Regions from separate parts of the Thermomonas sp. HDW16 genome, predicted to be linked through region 2. Evidence: predicted binding sites of a transcription regulator. Region 2 holds the regulator's gene; the other holds the start of a gene.
What was found. Region 2 encodes HrcA, which represses chaperone genes, less so after heat shock. Its sites were predicted from a motif close to TTNGCACTCNNNNNNNNNGAGTGCNAA; they were not measured.
Positions count from the first base shown of each region.

Region 1: the regulator HrcA is predicted to act here: its motif matches at 2,238-2,264, upstream of groES (co-chaperone GroES).

Region 1 is NZ_CP049872.1:724,497-727,859, forward strand. It holds gene G7079_RS03210 (protein-disulfide reductase DsbD) at 1-1,784, opposite strand, end outside; gene cutA (divalent-cation tolerance protein CutA) at 1,789-2,118, opposite strand; gene groES (co-chaperone GroES) at 2,311-2,601, shown strand; gene groL (chaperonin GroEL) at 2,657-3,363, shown strand, end outside.
Region 2 is NZ_CP049872.1:1,697,335-1,700,697, reverse strand. It holds gene recN (DNA repair protein RecN) at 1-340, opposite strand, end outside; gene hrcA (heat-inducible transcriptional repressor HrcA) at 445-1,491, shown strand; gene grpE (nucleotide exchange factor GrpE) at 1,559-2,062, shown strand; gene dnaK (molecular chaperone DnaK) at 2,165-3,363, shown strand, end outside.

The DNA of each region.
Region 1 (3,363 bases), 970 kb from region 2:
GCCAGCCACAAGCCGGCGGCATCGGCACCGCGTTGCTTGGCCAATACCCACACCAGCCACGCAGCCGTCGCATACAGCGGGAAGGCGAGCAGCTGCTTCAGCGTTTCCATCCACGCGCCCGGCTTCGGCAGCAGGCGCGCGAAGGCGGGCACGAAACCGATCAGCAGGAATGGCAGCGCCAGGCCCAGACCCAACATCAGGAACACCAGCATGCCGCCGGCGGCCGGACCGGTGAACGCATAGGCCAGCGCCGCGCCCATGAACGGCGCGGTGCAGGGCGTGGCCAGCACCACCGCCAGCACGCCGGTGAAGAAATCGCCGGACATGCCGCCGCGCTGCATCAGCGCGCCGCCGCGCTGGCCGACGCCGACATTCGCGTACCACAGGCCGGACAGGCTCAAGCCGAAGGCGAACACCACCAAGGCCAGCACCGCGACCACCAGCGGCTGCTGCAGCTGGAAACCCCAGCCCAGCGCCAATCCTGCCTTGCGCAGCGCCAGCGCCAATGCGCCGAGCGCGGCAAAGCTCACGATCACGCCGGCGGTGTACGCGAGTGCATGCCTGCGCGCGCGCTGCGGGCTTTCGCCGCTCTGCGCCAGCGACAGTGCTTTCAGCGACAGCACCGGCAGCACGCAGGGCATCAGGTTGAGGATCAGGCCGCCGAACAGGGCTAGCAGCAAGGAAGCGAGCAGGCCGCGGGTCTGTTGTTGCGGCGGCTGGGTGCGTTCGATGCCGCTGGTCGCGCTAATGACAGCGGCGTCAGAAGTGACGGGCGCGGTTTCAGCGGATGTGACGTTGGTTGCGGCGGTTGTATTGGTGGTTGCGGCGATCGTTTCGGCCGATGCCGGTTCGACGGCCGCGACCGGCGTGATCGTGCCGGCGGGCAACGACACCGCCAGCTTCCGGGTCATCGGCGGATAGCAGATGCCATCGGTCTGGCAGCCCTGCAAGCCCAGCAGCAGCGTGCCCTTCGCGGCCGTGGTCACCGTACGCGTCACCGGCACGGCGATTTCGACCTGGCCGAAATACACGGCGACATTGCCGAAATGTTCGTCGCGATAAGGCTGCGCCTTCGGCAATTTCGATGCGGGCGGCAGCGTGGCGGACAGGCCCTTGCCGGCATCGAGCTTGATGGAAAGCTTGTCGCGGTAGATGTAGTAACCGCGTGCCGGGGTCAGCCGCAGCAGCAGGGTATTTCCACCGTCGGAGATCACCTCGGTGGTGAATGCCTGTTCCACCGGCAACGGTGCGGCATCGGTGGCACCGGTATCGGCATTGCCGAAGCCGAACAGTCCGCCGGCCTTTTTCGCGAAACCGAAGCCGGCATCGCCGCCAGCGGCGGGCAGCGCGACTTTCAGCGTGCGCGTTTGTGGCGGATAACACACGCCAGCATCGGCGCAGCCCTGGTATTTCACGGTCAGCGTGGTGCTTGTCGCGCCGGCTGCGGGCGTGCCGCTGAGCGTGCCGGTCAGTTGCTGGCGATAGGTTTCGACGTCGCCGAAGAATTCGTCGTGGTGCTTGTCTCCGGTGGGCAACGCCAGCTTTGCGTTGCTGAAACCCGCATCCGCTTTGATCGAGGTGCGGTGCCGATACAGGTAATAGCCTTCGGCGATCTGCCAGCGCACCTCGATGCGATCCGGCGCGGTGGCTTGCGCGGAGAGCACGAACACCTCGTCCACCGGCGGCAGTTCGAAGTCCTGGGCGACGGCCGAGGCCGCAGGCAGGATGAGCAGCAGGGCGAGGCTGGCCAGCCAGCGGCGCAGGCGGGAAGGGGATGCGGTCATCGGCTCAGTCTAACGGGCGGGTCTGGCCGGCCACCCACTCCAGATAGGCGGGCAGGCCGGTGGCGGGTTCGACCGCCAGCAGCTCCGGCAGTTCATGGGGATGCAGTGCGATCAGCCGCGCCTGCAGGGCGTGATAGGCCTCGGCGCTGGTCTTGATCAGCAGCAGCGCTTCATCCGCCGCTTCGACTTCGCCCTGCCAGCGATACACGGAGCGCAGGCAGGGCAGGATGTTCACGCAGGCGGCTAGCCGCTCCTCCACCAGCACGGTGGCGATGCGCTCGGCGCTGGCGGCATCCGGGCAGGTGCTCAGGCAGATCAGGACAGGCATCGGCATAGCGTAGCGGCGGTGCTGCCCGGCGGCGTCTGCCGAAAGTTAGTCCCCGGCCCTTGAAAGGCCGCCAGGCCGCCCCATCTCCAGTCCGTCCCCGCTGGGGTTTTTGTTTGCCCTGGTTTTTGGCACTTGCCATGCGCGACTGCTAGAATTCGCGGGTTTTCCCACGTTAATCAACCATTTACCGAGGTTGTCATGTCCAATATCAAGCCGCTGCACGACCGCGTGGTCATCAAGCGCATGGAAGAAGAGAAGCTGTCCGCCGGCGGGATCGTGATCCCGGATTCGGCCACCGAAAAGCCGATCAAGGGCGAAGTGGTCGCCGTGGGCACCGGCAAGGTGCTGGACAACGGCCAGGTGCGCGCGCCGCAGGTCAAGGTCGGCGACAAGGTGCTGTTCGGCAAATACAGCGGCACCGAAGTGAAGCTCGACGGCGTCGACCTGCTGGTCGTGAAGGAAGACGACCTGTTCGCGATCCTCGGCTGATCGCGCGTCGCTTCCGAAAACTTTCCCCTATTGAATTCTTTTTGAGGTAATCGCAATGGCTGCCAAGGACATTCGTTTCGGCGAGGACGCGCGCTCCAAGATGGTGCGCGGCGTCAACGTGCTCGCCAATGCCGTCAAGGCAACGCTCGGCCCGAAGGGCCGCAACGTCGTGCTGCAGAAGAGCTACGGCGCACCGACCATCACCAAGGACGGCGTCTCCGTCGCCAAGGAAATCGAACTGGCGGATGCCTTCGAGAACATGGGCGCGCAGATGGTGAAGGAAGTCGCTTCCAAGACTTCCGACAACGCCGGTGACGGCACCACCACCGCCACCGTGCTGGCGCAGGCGTTCATCCGCGAGGGCATGAAGGCGGTCGCCGCCGGCATGAACCCGATGGACCTGAAGCGCGGCATCGACCAGGCCGTCAAGGCTGCGGTCGTCGAGCTGAAGTCGCTCAGCAAGCCGTCGTCCACCAGCAAGGAAATCGCCCAGGTCGGTGCGATCTCCGCGAACTCGGACGCCAACATCGGCGACCTGATCGCGCAGGCGATGGACAAGGTCGGCAAGGAAGGCGTGATCACCGTTGAAGAAGGCAGCGGCCTGGACAATGAACTCGACGTGGTCGAGGGCATGCAGTTCGACCGTGGCTACCTGAGCCCGTACTTCGTCAACAACCAGCAGTCGATGTCGGCCGACCTGGATGACCCGTTCATCCTGTTGTACGACAAGAAGATCTCCAACGTGCGCGACCTGCTGCCCGT
Region 2 (3,363 bases):
CGTTGATCCAGGCGCGGGAGCCGCCATCGGCACGCAGGGTGCGGCGCAGCTGGCAGGCGTCGCCATCGTCCGGGCCTTCATCAAGCATTTCGGCCTCGCGCAGCCAATCCTGCGCAGCAGGGCTGTCGGCCAGTGCGAATTCGGCTTCCAGTTCAGCGCGTTCGGCGCCCTGCCTGACCGCGCCGGCGTCCGCGCGCGCGCCGCACAGGAAACCCAGCGCATCCACCAACAGCGACTTGCCGGCGCCGGTTTCGCCGGAAATGACAGTCAGGCCCGCGCCGAATGCCAGCTCGGCATGGGCGACCACGGCGAAATCGCGGATGGACAGGCGGTTCAGCATCGGCGCGCATTGTGCCTGTTCACCGCATCACTCCGGTAGCCGGCCGCGACGACCGACGGCATGCCGTGCTTGCGCGTGGCCGGGGCGGCGCTTACAACATCGGCATGGCACGCCCGGGCACCGACATCAGCAACGACCCACGCGCGCGGCAATTGCTGCGCACGCTGGTGTCGCGGCATATCCGCGACGGCGAGCCGGTGGGTTCGCAGACCCTGGCCCGGCATTCCGGGCTGGACGTCAGCCCGGCTACGATCCGCAACATCCTGTCCTCGATGGAGGACGCCGGCCTGCTGGCCGCGCCGCACAGCTCGGCCGGACGCATCCCGACCGCGCAAGGCTATCGCTTGTTCGTGGACGCGCTGCTGCAGGTCAAGCCCTTGCCGGAAGGCGAGCTGAGCCGCATGCGCAGCGAACTGCCGGCCGGCGCGGGCACGCAGGCGTTGCTGGGTAGTACATCGGAATTGCTGTCGGCGATGACCCATTTCGCCGGCATGGTCAGCGTGCCGGGGCGGGAGAGTTTCGCCTTCCGCCAGATCGAGTTCGTGGCACTGGAACCGCAAAAGGTGCTGGCGATCCTGGTGTTCGCCGATGGCGAGGTACAAAACCGCATGGTGCAGGTGCGCCGCGCCTTCGATCCCGCCGAGCTGGAGCAGGCGGCGAATTACCTCAACAGCCATTTCGCCGGGCAGCCGTTGGCGCATATCCGCGCCGCCTTGTTGCGCGACCTGCGCAATGCGCGCGGCGAGATGGAGCGGTTGCTGGCGGATTCGATGGACCTGGCCGAACAGGCCTTCGCGCCGGGCAGGGACGACATGCTGGTCGCGGGGCAAACCAAGCTGATGGGCCTGCAGGACATCAACGACCTGGAACGCCTGCGCGCCCTGTTCGAGGCCTTTGCGGAGAAACGCGAACTGCTGCAATTGCTGGAACGCACGGCGAAAGCGCCGGGCATGCGCGTATTCATTGGCGATGAAACCGGGCTGGCGCCGCTGGAAGGCATGTCGCTGGTGACCGCGCCTTACGGCAGCGGTGGGCGGATGCTGGGCGTGCTGGGCGTCATCGGGCCCAGCCGTATGGCCTACGAGCGGGTGATCCCGGTGGTGGAGGCCACCGCGGCGGTCTTGGGCGCGGCCCTGTCGCCGGACGCTTGAATCCTTAGGCAGGCGGCCCCATAGCCCTAGTTGGACGCGGCACGGTGCCGCAAAACAGCCCGCAACCATGACCCAAGACCCCATGCAGGAAGCAAACGAAGCGGCCACCGATACGCCGCAAATCGACGAAACCGAGGTGCTGCGCGCCGAACTCGAGCAGCTGAAGGCGCAATCGCTGATCGAGCGCGCCGATCTCGAGAACCAGCGCAAGCGCCTGGCGCGCGATGTCGAAATGGCCCGCAAATTCGCCAACGAGCGCCTGCTCGGCGACCTGCTGCCGCTGTTCGACAGCATGGAGGCGGGTCTTGCCAACGCCACCGCGGATGATCCGTTGCGGGCCGGGTTGGAGTTGACCCTGCGCCAGCTCCACATCATCGCCGGCAAGAACGGCCTGACCGAAGTCGCGCCCGCCGCTGGCGACGCGTTCGACCCGGAAAAGCACCAGGCGATGAGCATGATCGATGCCGAGGGCGTGCCGCCGGGCGCGGTCGCGCAGACCTTCCAGAAGGGCTACCTGCTCAACGAACGCCTGCTGCGGCCGGCGCTGGTCGTGGTCGCGAAACAAGACTGAACGAATCCTTCGCGCGGCCCTTGAAGCCGCCCGCGAAAACCCCACATCACGGTCATCGGCGCGTAGCGCCCCAGACATTCAAAGATTCCAGAGGGAACACACATGGCTAAGATCATCGGCATCGACCTCGGCACCACCAATTCCTGCGTCGCCATCATGGAAGGCGGCAAGGCCAAGGTCATCGAAAACAGCGAGGGCGACCGCACCACGCCGTCCATCGTCGCCTGGACCAAGGACGGCGAAGTGCTGGTCGGCGCGTCTGCCAAGCGCCAGGCCGTCACCAACCCCAAGAACACCTTCTACGCGGTGAAGCGCCTGATCGGCCGCAAGTTCACCGACGCCGAAGTGCAGAAGGACATCGGCCTGGTGCCGTATGCGATCACCTCGCACGACAATGGCGATGCCTGGGTCGCATTGACCGACGGCAAGAAGCTGGCGCCGCAGGAAGTCTCCGCCAAGGTGCTGGAGAAGATGAAGAAGACCGCCGAAGCCTACCTGGGCGAGCCGGTCACCGAAGCGGTCATCACCGTACCGGCCTACTTCAACGATTCGCAGCGCCAGGCGACCAAGGACGCGGGCAAGATCGCCGGCCTTGAAGTGAAGCGCATCATCAACGAGCCGACCGCGGCCGCGCTGGCCTATGGCCTGGACAAGGGCGACAGCAAGGATCGCAAGATCGCGGTGTACGACCTCGGCGGCGGCACCTTCGACGTCTCGATCATCGAAATCGCCAACATCGACGGCGAGAAGCAGTTCGAAGTGCTGGCCACCAATGGCGATACCTTCCTGGGCGGCGAAGACTTCGACAAGCGCGTCATTGATTACCTCGTCGACGAGTTCAACAAGGAGCAGGGCATCGACCTGCGCAAGGATCCGCTGGCGTTGCAGCGCCTGAAGGATGCGGCCGAGCGCGCCAAGATCGAGCTGTCTACCGCGATGAGCACCGAGGTCAACCTGCCGTACGTGACCGCGGACGCTTCTGGTCCGAAGCACCTCAACATCAAGCTGACCCGCGCCAAGCTGGAAGCCCTGGTCGATGACCTGGTCAAGAAGACGATCGAACCCTGCCGCATCGCGCTGAACGATGCCGGCCTGCGCGCCAGCGACATCAGCGACGTGATCCTGGTCGGCGGCCAGACCCGCATGCCGAAGGTGCAACAGGCGGTCACCGAGTTCTTCGGCAAGGAGCCGAAGAAGGACGTGAACCCGGATGAAGCCGTGGCGGTTGGCGCGGCGATCCAGGGCGGCGTGCTGCAGGGCGACGTCAAGGACGTGCTGCTGCTCGACGTGACCCCGCTGAG